2 regions of the Exiguobacterium sp. SH3S1 genome follow, and region 1 is predicted to be linked to the other one. Evidence: a T-box and tRNA genes for the amino acid it is inferred to sense, from the RefSeq annotation. Region 1 holds a T-box; the other holds one or more tRNA genes.
The links. A T-box is a leader RNA that pairs with one kind of tRNA and senses whether it is charged. The one in region 1 lies ahead of EVJ26_RS02200 (valine--tRNA ligase), so its partner is inferred to be a tRNA-Val.

Region 1 (7,812 bases):
CGCGACGGTCGACCCTTTCCCGTTCGTCCCGGCCACGTGAATCGACGGCAATTCGTCAATTTTTAACGTCTCGAGCATCCACTCGACTCGATTCAATCCAGGCTTGATCCCAAACCGCAGTTGTCCGTTCAGCCATTCAAATACGTCTTGTCTTGTCTCCATCTTTAACCCACCCCTGTTCTAACACTTCCCTCTCATCTTACCAAAATTCTGAAGCCCTACGTAGGGAATCGGCTGTGCTATACTCGAAGCGAACAGAGATAGGAGGAATTCAGATGAAAGACACAGGTTGGAACTTTGAAGCGACATACGTCGAACTTCGTGACACGTTTTACGACCGTGGGCCGATCAACCCGGTCGACAAACCAGAACTCGTCTTATTGAATGAACCCCTCGCCGAGACACTCGGACTCGATATTGATGCATTGAAAGAAGACGTGGCGCTCCTGTCCGGTAATCGGCAGACCGACACGTCGTTCTCGCAAGCGTACGCCGGGCATCAGTTCGGCAACTTCACGATGCTCGGTGACGGACGCGCCCTCGTCTTAGGGGAACACGTCACAGCGAACGGTAAACGGGTCGACGTGCAGTTGAAAGGCTCAGGACCGACCGAATACTCACGCGGTGGTGACGGCCGGGCCGCCATCGGGCCGATGGTACGCGAATATTTGATTAGTGAAGCGATGCACGCGCTCGGCATCCCGACGAACCGGGCACTTGCCGTCGTCAAGACTGGTGAGCCGGTCATGCGTCAAGGGCCGAAGCACGGTGCCGTCCTGACCCGCGTCGCCTCGAGCCATATCCGCGTTGGCACGTTCCAATACGCGGCCGGGTCGATCGATGACGTCACCGCCCTCGCCGACTATGCGATCCATCGTCACGACTCGGACCTGGAAGGTCGTCCTGACCGCTACGAAGAGTTCCTCGGACGCGTCATCGAACGTCAGGCGAAACTGATCGCCGACTGGCAACTCGTCGGCTTCATCCACGGTGTCATGAACACGGATAACACGTTCATCAGCGGCGAAGGGCTCGACTACGGCCCGTGCGCCTTCATGGACTCATACCATCCGCACACCGTCTTCAGCTCGATCGACCGCGAGGGCCGTTACGCCTACGCGAACCAGCCGTATATCGGGTCGTGGAACTTGGCCCGACTCGCCGAGACGCTGTTGCCGCTGCTCGCCGACACGCAGGAAGCTGCCGTCGATATCGCCAACAAGCTGTTGAACGATTATACGGAGACGTATAAACAAGCATACTTCACCGGCCTCGCCCATAAGATCGGCCTCTACGTCCGAAAAGACGAGGACGACGCGCTGACAGACGAACTGCTCCGACTCATGATGGAGACCGAGGCCGACTTCACGAACACGTTCCGCGCGCTCACGCTCGGAGAAACGGAGTCACTTCCGTTCGCGTCGCGTGACGATGGGAAGGCCTGGCTTTCGGCATGGCGTAAACGTCTCGCTGAACAAGCTCTCCCAGACGAAGATGTGACGCGACTCATGCGCCAACACAATCCGGCCGTCATCCCGCGCAACCATCACGTCGAATCAGCGATCATGGCAGCTGAACGAGGTGACTTCGGTCCGACAACCGCCTTGCTTGACGTGTTGCGTCAGCCGTATGACTACGAAGCCGATTACGGGCGTTACGTGTCGCCGGGACCAGAGCGGACGTATCCGTATCAGACGTTTTGTGGCACATGAACCATCTCGCTTTCGCGGGATGGTTTTTTTAGGAACCTTTTATCGTTTGGATGCGTACTATAGACAAACGACACTCTGGAGGTTTACTATGCGACTACTTGCTTCACTCATTTCTCTCGGTTTCGCTTGTCTGATTTCTCTAGAACTGTGGCAAGGTCCGTTTTATAGTGGCTGGATTTGGTCTATGCCCGCCTTTTTCTTAGTCGTCTCGTTTTTCCAGTTCATGAAACATTTGAATGAGCTTGAATGGAGTGGTGAGAACGACACATGAAACTCGTTTATTTCACGATGATGCTTCTTGCCGGATTCCTATATGCCGTGTATCTCGTCCATTTGCATCGAGTCGGGCTGACTGATTCGCTCTACATGCACTTCCTGTGGATCACGGGAATCGGACTTTATGTTTTATGGCTACGTCGAAGAACCCCCAAACGTCGTTCGTGACGTCGGTGGTTCTTCTCGTTTAGATGCCAAAATTCTCCCAAACCACAAAAAAACCTTCCTCGGAGAACAAATTCTCCAAAGAAGGTTGATGTCTTACTTACGCAACTCTTCAAGACGCGCACGCACGGCGTCACGCTTGTCGAGGTAGTCTTTTTCTTTCGCTTTCTCTTCGTCGATGACGTGAGCCGGTGCTTTGCCGGTGAAACCTGGGTTGCCGAGTTTCTTCTGCACGCGTTCGACTTCTTTCTCGTACTTCGCCACTTCTTTTTCAAGACGGGCGATCTCTTCTTCGAAGTTGATCAAGTCGGCGAGCGGGATGAATAGTTCCGCGCCCGTCATGATCGCTGACATCGATTTGTCAGGTGCCGTCAAGCCACGACCGATTTCGAGTTCTGTTGCGTTCGTGAACTTGCCGATCGTCGCTTCGTTTTCGCTCAAGTAGCTTTGCGTCGTATCGTCACTCGTCGCGATGAACAATTGAATCGGTTTCGACATCGGTGCGTTCACTTCCGAACGGATGTTACGGACCGAACGGATGACGTTCATGACCGCTTCGAACGCCGGTACTGACTCCGCATAGTGGAGGTCGTCACGACGCGTCGGATAGCTCGCACGGACGATCGAGTCGCCTTCGTGTGGCAAGTGCTGCCAAATTTCCTCTGTCAAGAACGGCATGAACGGGTGCATGAGACGCATGATCGAGTCGAGCGTATGCGCGAGCACCGAACGTGTCGTCGCTTTCGCCGCTTCGTCTTCACCGTAGAGCGTGAGTTTCGCCATCTCGATGTACCAGTTACAGAACTCTTCCCAGATGAAGTTGTACAAGTAACGACCGGCTTCACCGAACTCATACTTGTCGACGAGGCGTGTCACTTGGTCGACCGTGTCGTTCAAGCGCGTCAAGATCCACTTGTCGGCGAGCGTCTTCTCACCTGAGAGGTCGATGTCTTCAAACTTCATCCCGTCCATGTTCATGAGGGCGAAGCGGCTCGCGTTCCAAATCTTGTTCGCGAAGTTCCATGTCGATTCGATCTTCTCCCAGTAGAAGCGCAGGTCGTTCCCTGGTGTCGAGCCCGTGAGCAGGAACCAGCGGAGCGAGTCGGCACCGTACTGGTCGATGACTTCCATCGGGTCGACGCCGTTACCGAGCGATTTCGACATCTTGCGGCCTTCCGAGTCACGGATCAGACCGTGGATGAGCACGTCATTGAACGGCTGCTTGCCCGTGAATTCGAGCGATTGGAAGATCATCCGCGATACCCAGAAGAAGATGATGTCGTAACCCGTGACGAGCGCGCTCGTCGGGAAGTAGCGTTTGAAGTCTGCTGAATCCGTGTCCGGCCAGCCCATCGTCGAGAACGGCCAGAGCGCTGACGAGAACCACGTGTCGAGCACGTCTTCGTCTTGATGCCAGTTCTCAATGTCAGCCGGCGCTTCTTTGCCTACATACACTTCGCCTGTCTCGTTATGGTACCAAGCCGGGATGCGGTGGCCCCACCAAAGTTGACGGCTGATGCACCAGTCGCGGATGTTTTCCATCCAGCGGAGGTACGTGCCTTCGAACCGCTCTGGGACGAAGTTGACTTTCGTCTCGTCGTTGCCTTGCGCTGCGAGCGCCGCTTTGGCGAGTGGCTCCATATCGACGAACCATTGCTTCGACAAGTACGGCTCGATGACCGCGCCTGAACGTTCCGAGTGACCGACCGAGTGCGTATGCGGCTCGATTTTGACGAGCGTGCCATCTGCTTCTAAGTCTTTGACGAGCTGCTTGCGGCAGTCGAAGCGGTCGAGCCCTTCGTACTTGCCAGCATTCTCGTTCATCGTCCCCGACTCGTCCATGACGAGGATACGCGGAAGCTCGTGACGGTTACCGATCTCAAAGTCGTTAGGGTCGTGCGCCGGCGTGATCTTCACGCAACCGGTACCGAACTCGACGTCGACATAGTCGTCCGCGACGATCGGGATCTCACGGTTCATGACCGGGAGCATGATCGTCTTACCGACGAGGTGCGCGTAGCGCTCGTCTTTCGGGTTGACGGCGACGGCCGTATCGCCGAGCATCGTCTCTGGGCGCGTCGTCGCGATCTCGATGTGACCTGAGCCATCAGCGAGCGGATATTTCATATGGTAGAACGCGCCTTCGACTTCTTGGTAGATGACTTCGATGTCGGAGACGGCCGTCTTTTGTGCCGGGTCCCAGTTGACGATATATTCGCCGCGGTAGATCAAGCCTTTTTCATACAAGCGGACGAAGACTTCCTGGACCGCTTTAGAGAGTCCCGCGTCGAGTGTGAACCGTTCACGCGAGTAGTCGAGGCCGAGGCCGAGTTTTGACCACTGGGCACGGATCGTGTCGGCGTACTCGTCTTTCCATTCCCACGTCTTCTCGAGGAACTTCTCGCGTCCGAGGTCGTAACGCATGATGCCGTCCTCACGGAGCTTCTGTTCAACTTTTGCCTGTGTCGCGATACCCGCGTGGTCCATCCCTGGGAGCCAGAGAACGTCATAGCCTTGCATGCGCTTCAAGCGCGTGAGTAGATCTTGGAGCGTCGTATCCCACGCGTGTCCGAGGTGAAGTTTCCCTGTGACGTTCGGTGGCGGGATGACGATCGTGTACGGCTGTTTCGAGTCGTCCTCGTCCGCCTTGAACACGTTGTTCTCCATCCAATAGTCGTACCATTTCGCTTCCGTCGCACTCGGGTCGTACTTCGTCGGCATGCTGATTTCGTTTGTTTCGTTGGTCATTGTGCCAATCCTCCTCTATCTGTCTACACAAAAAACGGCTACTCTCGTCCTTAACGCTAAGGACGAAAGAAGCCGTATCTTCCGCGGTACCACCTTAGTTCGCCAACACGTGGCGCCCTCAAAATCGAATAACGGTCGATGGACCGGACCTTCCTACTTGATTCACAAGGTCAGCTCCGAGGCGACTTCCGCACACTTCCCTCGCGACCTTGCACCAAGCGGCCGCGTCTCTAGAAAGGAGTGTTGTTGCGTACTATTCCTCATCATAGCTTTTAAACGTATCTGTTAAACAATTGTAGCGATTGAAGACGTTTCAGTCAAGATTACAGTGAAAACTCTTGTTGTAGCTCTTTGAACGTCGCTTCGACCGCCGCGAGCGTCTGATCGATATCTTCGTCTGTATGCACAGTCGACAAGAACAAGCCTTCGAACTGTGACGGTGGCAAGAACACGCCACGCGCCGCCATCTTCTGATAGTACGAGCGGAACATGTCGAGGTTCGACGTTTTCGCCTTCTCGAAGTTCGTCACTTTCTCGTTCGTGAAGAAGAAGCCGAACATCGAGCCGGCCCGGTTCGTGTCGTGCGGGATGTTATATTTCTCGGCCGCTGCCGTGAAACCTGCCGCGAGACGGTCGGCTTTGCGCTCGAACTCCTCGTAGTGCTCAGGCTTGAGTTGCGACAGCGTCGTGTAGCCGGCGATCATCGCGAGCGGGTTGCCTGAAAGCGTCCCTGCTTGGTAGATCGGCCCTTGCGGTGCGATGTGTTCCATGATCTCCCGTTTGCCGCCGTATGCGCCGACCGGAAGGCCACCGCCGATGACTTTGCCGAGGCACGTAAGATCAGGCGTCACGCCAAAGTAACCTTGGGCGCAATTGTAGCCGACGCGGAAGCCGGTCATGACCTCGTCAAAGATGAGGAGCGCGCCGTTTTGTTCCGTGATTTCACGAAGTCCTTCGAGGAATCCTGGCTGCGGCGGGACGAAGCCCATGTTGCCGGCAGCCGGTTCGACGATGACGCCGGCGATGTCGTCGCCGTGCTTCTCGAACGCGATGCGAAGCGCGTCGAGGTCGTTGTATGGGACGGTGAGCGTATGGCTCGCCAAGTCTTTCGGGACGCCCGGTGAGTCCGGGAGACCGAGTGTCGCGACACCAGATCCGGCCTTGATGAGGAGCGAGTCCCCGTGGCCGTGGTAGCAGCCTTCAAACTTCAAGATCTTCGTCTTGCCCGTATAGCCGCGTGCGAGACGGAGAGCCGCCATCGTCGCTTCCGTACCGGAGTTGACCATGCGGACCATCTCGATCGATGGGACGCGGTCGATGACGAGCTCGGCCATCTTTGTCTCAAGCTCTGTCGGTGTCCCGAACGTCCAGCCTTTTTCAGCCTGATCTTGGATCGCTTTCATGACGACCGGGTCGCGGTGACCGAGAATGAGTGGTCCCCATGAGAGGACGTAGTCGATATACTCGTTGCCGTCGATGTCGTAGACGCGTGAACCTTCACCGCGTTCGGCGAAGATCGGCGTCATCCCGACCGATTTATAGGCACGGACCGGGCTGTTGACCCCGCCCGGCATGAGTGGGAGTGCTTGTTTGAACGCTGCTTCTGAGCGAGTTTGCTTGTATGTCATGCGAATTCTCCTTCCAAATAGCGACAGACGTCTTTTGCGAAATACGTGACGATCAAATCGGCACCGGCCCGTTTGAAACCGACCATCGTCTCCATGACGATACGTTGTTCATCGATCCAGTCGTTCATCGACGCCGCTTTAATCATCGCGTACTCCCCGCTCACGTTATACGCCACGATCGGCATATCGAGCGAGTCGCGCATGTCGCGGATGATGTCCATGAACGCGAGCGCCGGTTTGACGATCATGAAGTCGGCACCTTGCTCGACGTCTGACTGTGATTCCCGGAACGCCTCACGACGGTTGGCCGGGTCCATCTGATAGCCTTTGCGGTCGCCTTCACCAGGCGCCGACTGCGCCGCGTCACGGAACGGGCCGTAGTACGCCGATGCGTATTTGACGCCGTAGCTCATGATCGGGATGTGGCTGAAGCCGTTTTGGTCGAGCCCTTCGCGGATGGCGGCGACGAAGCCGTCCATCATCGAGCTCGGCGCGATGATGTCTGCGCCCGCTTGCGCTTGCGTGATTGCCGTCTGGACGTGAAGCGGCAGTGACGCGTCGTTATCGACGTCACCGTTCTTCACGATGCCACAGTGGCCCGTCGACGTATATTCACAGAGGCACGTGTCGGCGATGACCGTGAGCTGTGGTGCCCACTCTTTCACTTTGCGGATCGCTTCTTGGACGATGCCGTGATCGTGGTACGCTTCCGTGCCTTCCGGGTCTTTATGCTCAGGTACACCGAACAAGAGAACGGACTCGAGCCCGAGGTCAACGAGCTCACGGATCTCATCTTCGAGACGATCGAGCGAGAAGTTGAAGACGCCAGGCATCGAGCTGACTTCGCGTTTAATATTTGTCCCTTCGACGACGAAGAGCGGATAAATCAAATCTTCTTTCCGAACATGGTTTTCACGTACGAGTGCACGCATCGACTTCGACGAGCGCAGACGACGGTGACGGTCGAATTGGTTCATGAAAAATCTCCCCCTACACACTGTATTAATGCATCCATAGTATAACACTCAGGCACTCGGACCGGTAACGTCGAAACTTCTCGGACGGCCCGCTCGGTCACTTCACCGATGGCGTACCATGTCCCGTGGAACCGTTCGAGGTAAGGCGTGAGCGCGTGGACGGCGGACGGACTGAGCACGAGTAGCGCCTCGACATGTTCGAGCGCGGCCGCTTGATCGGCCGTGAGTGCTTTCTCGACCGTCTCATAGACGACCCAGTCGTACACATGCGGCAATTGTCGCATATGCTCGATGTTCGCCAAATCC
Region 2 (7,812 bases), on a different contig from region 1:
ACAGATGCAACCGCCCGCGAGACGGCGGCGGCACTGTTCAACCGGGTCGGTCGGACAGCCGTCACGGACGCGAAAACGATGTCAGCTTTCATGGCGGCAGCCGGATGCAGTCCTGCGTTCTTTTACGAGATCGTCGGTTCGATGACCCCGGTGCTGACAGAAGCCGGGTTTGATGAAGACACGGCCCGCCAAATCGTCGCTCAAGCGATGAAAGGATCAGCCGAGTTATTGTTGCATGAGACACGTCCGACCGACGAGCTGATCGCCGACGTCGCCGCACCTGATGGACCGACCGACCGCGGTGTCGGCGTGCTCCGCTCACGTGACTTGTCTGACGTGATGTCGTCCGCCCTGCGTGAGAGCGCGAAAGAGGATCATGATCCTATCGACGCAACGATTGAAAGAACGTAAGTACTTGAACCGCCCGATAGAAGTCGAACGTTAAGTTCTGACTTCTATCGGGCGGTTTTTTAATTCTCGCACTACTATTTTTTAGAAGTCATAAAATCCACAAATAATCTTGCTTCCCGATAGTAAAGAACGTGTTATGCTACCAAATGAGAAGAATTATCATTTGACTAAAATGGAGAGATCTTAATGAGTTCATTACTTGCCATGCCGCTACATCAACCAGTGCTCATATCCGATTTAACGAGAATCGATGACCGCTTGCGGCGTCGCATGATTGCCTTAGGATTTTATGAGGGCTGTTCCGTACGAATTAAACGTCGGGCCATCTTTTCCGGACCGCTCACGATTGAACAAATCGAACATCAACAAATGATTGCCATCCGTCGCTGTGACGCTGAACAGATTGGGGTGATCGTCCCGTGACGCAACGGATTGCCCTAATCGGAAACCCGAACACCGGAAAAACGTCTTTATTTAACCGATTAACAGGCTCCTTCGCCCACGTCGGTAACTGGGCCGGTGTCACAATTGAACAGAAAATCGGACAGTTGCATGGAAACATCGGACAGTTGATCGACTTGCCCGGTGTCTATGATTTAGACCCGCTATCGGCTGACGAAGCAATCGTCTCGCGATTCCTGTTGCATGAACCGTTCGATGGGATGTTCAACATCATCGATGCCTCGCAGTTCGAACGTAACTTACAATTAACGCTCCAACTGCTCGAAATGGGCCGTCCGCTTCAAATCGGTCTGAACATGGTCGATGTCGCTGAAGGACGAGGCATCCACATCAATTTAAAGCGTTTGAGAGAACGTTTGGACGTGGACGTGTTTCCGATTACAGCACGAACAGGTGCCGGCTGTGAAGTCCTCCTGTCCTCCCTGCGAACGACCCCTCGCGAACCTTTCGTACTCGATTACGGGGAAGAGACCGAACAGGCGCTTCAACAAATTCTTGAAGCGACGGGACTCAGTGAGCGCGATCGCTGGGTCGCCATTCAATACTTGGCCGGAAATCGCGTCATTTCAGAACAGCTCGAGTCTTCGACGCCAACCGTCAATGAAATTCGTAAAGCGTTGGAAGTGAAACTCGGACGCTTCGCCCACGCCCACATTACAGAACGCAGACGCGACTGGACAAAAGACGTTCGCCATCACGTCGTCGATCAGCATAACGCACAACAAGCCACGGTCACCGACCGCATCGATGCCGTCGTGACACATCCGATCTGGGGCTTACCCATTTTCTTTACAGTACTTTACGCCTTGTTCCACATCACGTTCAACTGGATCGGTGCCCCGTTGTCCGATCTGTTGGATGGATTTCTGTCGGGTCCGGTCACATCCGGAACAAGCTCGTTGTTACAACTCCTCGGGACCTCCTCTTTCATCCAGGCGTTGCTGATTGACGGGGTGATCGCCGGTGTCGGCGGTGTCCTCGTCTTCGTCCCACAGATTTTCGTGCTCTTTTTCTTTATCTCGTTTTTAGAGGACTCTGGCTATATGGCGCGTGTCGCCATTGTCATGGACCGATTTATGCAACTCGTCGGACTGAACGGGAAAAGTTTTATTCCGATGATCATTGGATTTGGTTGTAACGTCCCAGGTATTATGGCGGCACGGACGGTCGAGGAAGAGCGGGAGCGGCTCGTCACGATTTTCATTTCACCGTTCATGTCGTGCTCGGCGCGTCTGCCGATCTATGCCGTCTTCGCTGCCAGTTTTTTCGCATCAAACCAAGCGCTCGTCGTCTTATCGCTCTATATGCTCGGGATCGTCCTGGCGTTGATTGCCGCGAAAATATTCACGTCCGTATTGGCGGCGGAAGATCGGAACAGCCTCTTTATCGTCGAACAGCCTCCATACCGTGTCCCCCAAGGGTTGACGCTTTGGCGCAGCACATGGCAAAAGGCGAAAGGGTTCGTCCGAAAAGCAGGTACGTTCATCTTTGGCGGTTCCGTCTTCATTTGGTTACTCGCCTATTCCGGTCCAGCCGGAATGGACGTCCCGATGAATGAGAGTTTTCTCGCTATGATTGGTGGAGTCGTTGCGACGTTGCTGATTCCACTCGGTTTCGGGACGTGGCAGGCCGGCGCTTCGCTCATCACAGGTTTTTTGGCGAAAGAAGTCGTCGTATCGACGATGGCGATCATTTATGCGGTCAGCGAATCTGACTTGTCCGCTTCGTTGCTTCCCGTGTTTACGCCGTTGAGCGCATATAGTTTCATGGCGTTCGTCCTCTTGTACGTCCCTTGTCTAGCGACCGTCGCCGTCATTCGGCGCGAGGTGGGAAGTGCCAAATTGACGTGGGTCGCTAGCCTTTATGGGCTTGGTGTTGCGTACGTCGTATCACTGATGATCTATCAAATCGGTCGTCTGTTCGGATTGTCTTAACAAGGAGGGAATCATATGTTCTTATTTGATTTACTGATCGGTCTTGCCGTATTCGGGTACGCCGCCTATTCGCTCTATCGCTACACCCGCAAAGCAAAAGCCGGTAAATGCGCCACTTGCGAAATCGCACCGACTTGCACGACATCCTGTGATGCCGCTGACTGGGATAAAATCATTGCGGAAGCCTTACACGCTGATAAAAAAAGTTATCATCAATGAAAAACGGACTAGCGCATTGTTTCGCGCTAGTCCGTTTTTTCATTGGAAGATATGTAATGCGGTGACAATGATCGCGACCATCAAAATACCGGGCAGTAAGTTGGCGACACGAATCCGGGTGATCCCGACCAGGTTCAACCCGATGGCGACGATCATGACGCCCCCGGTCGCCGTCATCTCCAAAATAAAGTCATCCATGAGCGACTCCGGAATGAACTTCATGATCTGGATGGCGAGCAACGCGATCGCTCCTTGGTACAACAAGACCGGTACGGCCGAGAACATGACGCCGATGCCTAGCGTCGAACTGAGCACAAGCGCCGTGAAACCGTCAATCAACCCTTTTGTATAGAGGACGTCATGGTCCCCGCGCAGGCCGCTGTCGAGCGCCCCGATGACGGCCATCGCCCCGATCACAAAGATGAGCGTCGCCGTGATGAAGCCTTCCGCGATGCTCGACTTACTTTTTCCACCGAGACGCCGTTCCAACTGATAGCCGATCTCGTTCAACTTCTCGTCGAGCTTCCACCATTCGCCAAGTGCGGCTCCGATAACGAGACTGCCGATGACGATTAAAAAGTTCTCACTCTTCATGCCCATCTGCACGCCAAGCAAGACGACGGCGAGACCGATGGCAGCCGTGACCGTCTCTTTCATCCGCTCGGGGATTCGGTGAAACAGCAGCCCGAGTAATGTGCCGACCACGATCAAGGCCGCATTGACGATTGTTCCGGTTAATACCATCGTATAATTCCCCGTTTCTGTATGTATTGAGAGGAATATACCAACTGTTTATGTGGGCTGTCAATTAAAAGAATACACAAAAAAAGCCACTTCTCGTAAGAAGTGGCTGCGCGGAAACCCACGTTCCTATGGGTTTCGCATCGGGTTTGGCACCCAAGTGATTCTGACTGGGCTCGAACCAGCGACCTCTACCCTGTCAAGGTAGCGCTCTCCCAGCTGAGCTACAGAATCAGGTCGTGTCCTCTCTTTAGGACACTATTAATATATCAAGAAACTAATGCCTTGGCAACTGTTTTTTAAAACTTTTTTTATTTTTTTCACCGCGTCATTTCTTCCCGCTTCATGTGACGGCATAGACGCTCCAAATCGCCGACATAAACGGACACGATCATGCCTCCGTGTTCGGTGTCACGGTCCCAACGCAAGCCGTTCGATTTCGCGACGCATTGTGACGGCACGTTGTCCGGGTGGATGAGCGAAATGATGTCTTTCTCGCCTTCCTCGAACGCATGTTGCATGAGACGCGCGGCCGCTTCACGGCCGTAGCCCATGTGCCAGTGCTTTGGTGCTAGCCAATAACCGACCTCGAGCTCGATTTTGCCATCAAGTTCATGCAAGAGCGTCCCGGCATGGCCGATCGGCTCATCACTGTGATGTGTCATCAGTTTGAGGAGTCCGGTCTGTCGGCCCGTCGTATATCGGGCCAATTGTCTCTCGAACCATTCGATTGTCTGTTCATCCGTATATGGCTTGCCGTCCGGACTGATAAAGCGCATCACCCGCGGATCTTGGAGTAGCGATTTTACGAAATAGAAATCGGAGATCGTGTAAGGTTCAAGCCGTAGACGTTCTGATTGCAACTCTACAAGATTCATCTTTCCCGCCCCTTTCGTTCACAATCTGAACTATTCAATTCCCGTTTTCAGCTCGTTTCAATCCTATTTACGCCACGACTTTCAACCCGACGACGCTCCCGATAATGAGCGCCAAGAAGAAGATACGCCACCGGTCGCTCGACTCGTTCAAGTACAGCATACCGAGAATCACTCCACCCGCCGCGCCAATCCCGACCCAAATCGAGTAAGCGAGCCCGAGCGGCAGCGTCTCGAGCGAACGCGACAACAAATAAAAACTTAGTGCGAACGTCGTGATCGAAAGAAGCGACCATTTTAAAATCTGATAGCCTTTTGATTTTCCCATGAAGAAAACAGCAAGCATCTCAGCGAGCCCAGCCCCAATTAAAAAAATCCAACTCATGCCGACTCACCTCCTGTCACTTGCTTCAAACCGACCACCCCGACAAGGAGTATCGCGATAAACAACAGCTTCATTCCCGTCATCGTCTCATCGAACAAAACATTTCCAACGATGACCGTCCCGACGGCGCCAATACCCGTAAAAACGGCGTACCCAGTGCCGGCTGGCAACACACGGAACGACATCGCCAACAAGCCAAAACTGACAATCAATAACGCGATGGTCACGACGGTCGGCCCTAACACGGTGAACCCGTTCGACAATTTCATCGTCGTCGCCCAAACAATTTCAAGAAGTCCGGCGAGCACGAGCCACAACCAAGCCATTTGTTCCTTTTTCATGTCCACCCGACTCCTTTCTTGAAAATTTTAAATGCTGCATGCTGTCGTTGCGCTCGATTCGTTGCAAACGAAAAGAGTGAAAGCAACGCCCCGTCCAAAAAGCAATAGTACGCATCATATACGTCGTCGAGCGATTGTTCCGGTAAATCGCCCCGCTCCATCGCCAAACGGAACTGCTCTTTCTCAAACGTTTGGAGCTCGGTCTCGACCGACCCGATCGTCGACTCGATGAAGGCGCGCAGCTCAGGCGGCGGTACGAGCAGCATTCGTTTCGTCAGCATCCATGTCTCTTCTTCTTCGAAGAAATGAATCAACGCTTCAACGATCGCCTCGATCCGTTCGAGAGGTGCCGCCCCGTCAGACGCGTCCCGTGCTTGTTCCCAAGCTCGCTGGTAACGCTCGGCCATCTGTTCGACGACTTGTTTGAACAGCTGTTCTTTTCCTTCGATGTGCGCATATAAAGACGGCTTCTTAATCCCGACATCTTCGGCGAGCGCCGCCAAAGACAGTCCTTCATATCCTTCAAGCGCAAACCGGCGTCTGGCAGCCTGTTCAATTCGCTGTTTCGTGGTCATGTGCGATCTACCCCTTTCATCTCCCCTCACTTTAACTAACGAACGGTAGGTAGTCAAACTTCCGGATTGAGTTTTTGTACGGACAACGCCAAAATGAGAAGAGACCGTCAGAGGAAGGGAGGAATGATTGTATGATCGAACAGTTTAGTTTCACCTTGCCGACCGAGACGATGCGCGGCCGAAAACGAATCGTCCGCGTCTACCGCCCTGACTTCGCTCGTACCGACGAGGCGTTGCCCGTGCTCTATATGCATGACGGCCAAAACGTCTTCGACGGCAAGACCGCGACAATCGGGGAAGGTTGGGCGATTGACCGCCATCTCGACGATTTGCAACTACCGCTCATGGTCGTCGCCATCGCAAGCGCCCCCGATTGGCTCGACCGCTATGACGAGTACTCGTTCTATGAAGACGAGATGCTTTATAAACGCATCGGGCCCGAGCTCGCTAAGACCCGGCCGACACTTGGCGGCAAGGGGCGTCTCTATGCCGACTGGCTCATGTTGGAGCTGAAGCCGTGGATTGACGCACGCTACGCGACCAACCCGGATGACGTCGGCGTGATAGGTAGCTCGATGGGCGGCGTCATCTCGCTCTATATGATGGCGACGTATCCGGCAATCCGTCGTGTCGGTTCACTGTCGACGGCCGCCTGGGCCAACCTCGACTCGCTCATTCGTGAACTGAAACAAACTGACCTGTCCGCCCGGCTCTATATGGATATCGGCACGAACGAAACGAGCGGACCGATCACGCCCGAGGACTACTTATACACGAATGCGAAACTCGTCGAGACGATCGCTCGGACCGGCATCGCCTTCCGCTATGAAGTCGAGCCTGGGGCGGTCCACAACGAGATTGCATGGCGACGTCGGTTGCCGAACGCGCTCGCATTTCTGTATGAACTCTCATGACATGAAAAGACGCAAAGGCGGTCGCCTTTGCGTCTTTACTTATTGTTTTCTATTAGATGACCCAGTTCCCATCACGCATGATGGCTTCGCGTGTCCCGTCCTCGAGCTCACCGTCGATATTCATTTCGGCCGAGCCGATCATGAAGTCGACGTGTGTCATCGAGTCGTTCGCACCATTCTCAGCGAGTTCTTCGGCCGACATCGCCGGTCCGCCTTCGAGGCACGTCGAGTAGGCACGACCGAGCGCCAAGTGGCACGAGGCGTTCTCATCGAACAACGTGTTGTAGAAGAGGAGTCCTGAGTTTGAGATCGGCGAATCGTCCGGCACGAGTGCGACTTCTCCGATGCGGCGTGCCCCTTCATCAAGGTTCAACAGTTCATCGAGTGCCGCCTGCCCTTGTTTCGCTTCCGCTTTCACGACTTTTCCGCCTTCGAACCAAAGCGTGAACCCGTCGATCAAGTTTCCGCTGTAGCTGAGCGGCTTCGTGCTCGACACGTGTCCTTCGACCGCATCTTTATCGGCGAGCGTAAACACTTCCTCCGTCGGCATGTTGGCGATGAAGTCGACGCCGTCCAGGTTCGGACCGCCGCCGCCGAGGAAGACGTGCTTCTTCGGAAGACCGATCGTCAATTCCGTGCCTGGTGCTTTGTAGTGAAGTTTCGCGTATTTCTTGTCCGTCAACAGCTGCGCCCGCGAGCGCAACGCTTGATCGTGTTCGTCCCAGGCGGCAACGACATCGTCTTGGTCCATTCGTGTCGCTGCGAAAATCGCTCTCCACAGGGCTGGAACCGCATCTTCACGGTCTGGGAATACTTTTTTCGCCCACGCTTCAGAAGCACCGGCCACGATTGACCAGCTGACATTATCACTCATGACATACTTACGCCATTTCGCGAGCGCGACACCAGACGCCCGGTTCGAGTCGGCGATGCGTGATGATTCGACACCGTTTAG

Region 2: it encodes a tRNA-Val, which carries the amino acid that the T-box ahead of EVJ26_RS02200 (valine--tRNA ligase) is inferred to sense. The anticodon was not compared.

The regions. Positions count from the first base shown of each region.
Region 1 is NZ_SJUW01000001.1:431,562-439,373, forward strand. It holds gene EVJ26_RS02190 (bifunctional folylpolyglutamate synthase/dihydrofolate synthase) at 1-162, opposite strand, end outside; gene EVJ26_RS02195 (protein adenylyltransferase SelO) at 276-1,712, shown strand; gene EVJ26_RS14370 (hypothetical protein) at 1,980-2,156, shown strand; gene EVJ26_RS02200 (valine--tRNA ligase) at 2,250-4,901, opposite strand; T-box leader at 4,957-5,177, opposite strand; gene hemL (glutamate-1-semialdehyde 2,1-aminomutase) at 5,225-6,529, opposite strand; gene hemB (porphobilinogen synthase) at 6,526-7,506, opposite strand; gene EVJ26_RS02215 (uroporphyrinogen-III synthase) at 7,503-7,812, opposite strand, start outside.
Region 2 is NZ_SJUW01000008.1:105,311-113,122, forward strand. It holds gene EVJ26_RS10530 (pyrroline-5-carboxylate reductase family protein) at 1-411, shown strand, start outside; gene EVJ26_RS10535 (FeoA family protein) at 598-834, shown strand; gene feoB (ferrous iron transport protein B) at 831-2,807, shown strand; gene EVJ26_RS10545 (FeoB-associated Cys-rich membrane protein) at 2,823-3,026, shown strand; gene EVJ26_RS10550 (DUF554 domain-containing protein) at 3,066-3,770, opposite strand; tRNA gene EVJ26_RS10555 (tRNA-Val) at 3,929-4,001, opposite strand; gene EVJ26_RS10560 (GNAT family N-acetyltransferase) at 4,088-4,645, opposite strand; gene EVJ26_RS10565 (DMT family transporter) at 4,713-5,027, opposite strand; gene EVJ26_RS10570 (DMT family transporter) at 5,024-5,353, opposite strand; gene EVJ26_RS10575 (TetR/AcrR family transcriptional regulator) at 5,365-5,943, opposite strand; gene EVJ26_RS10580 (alpha/beta hydrolase) at 6,075-6,857, shown strand; gene EVJ26_RS10585 (aminopeptidase) at 6,910-7,812, opposite strand, start outside.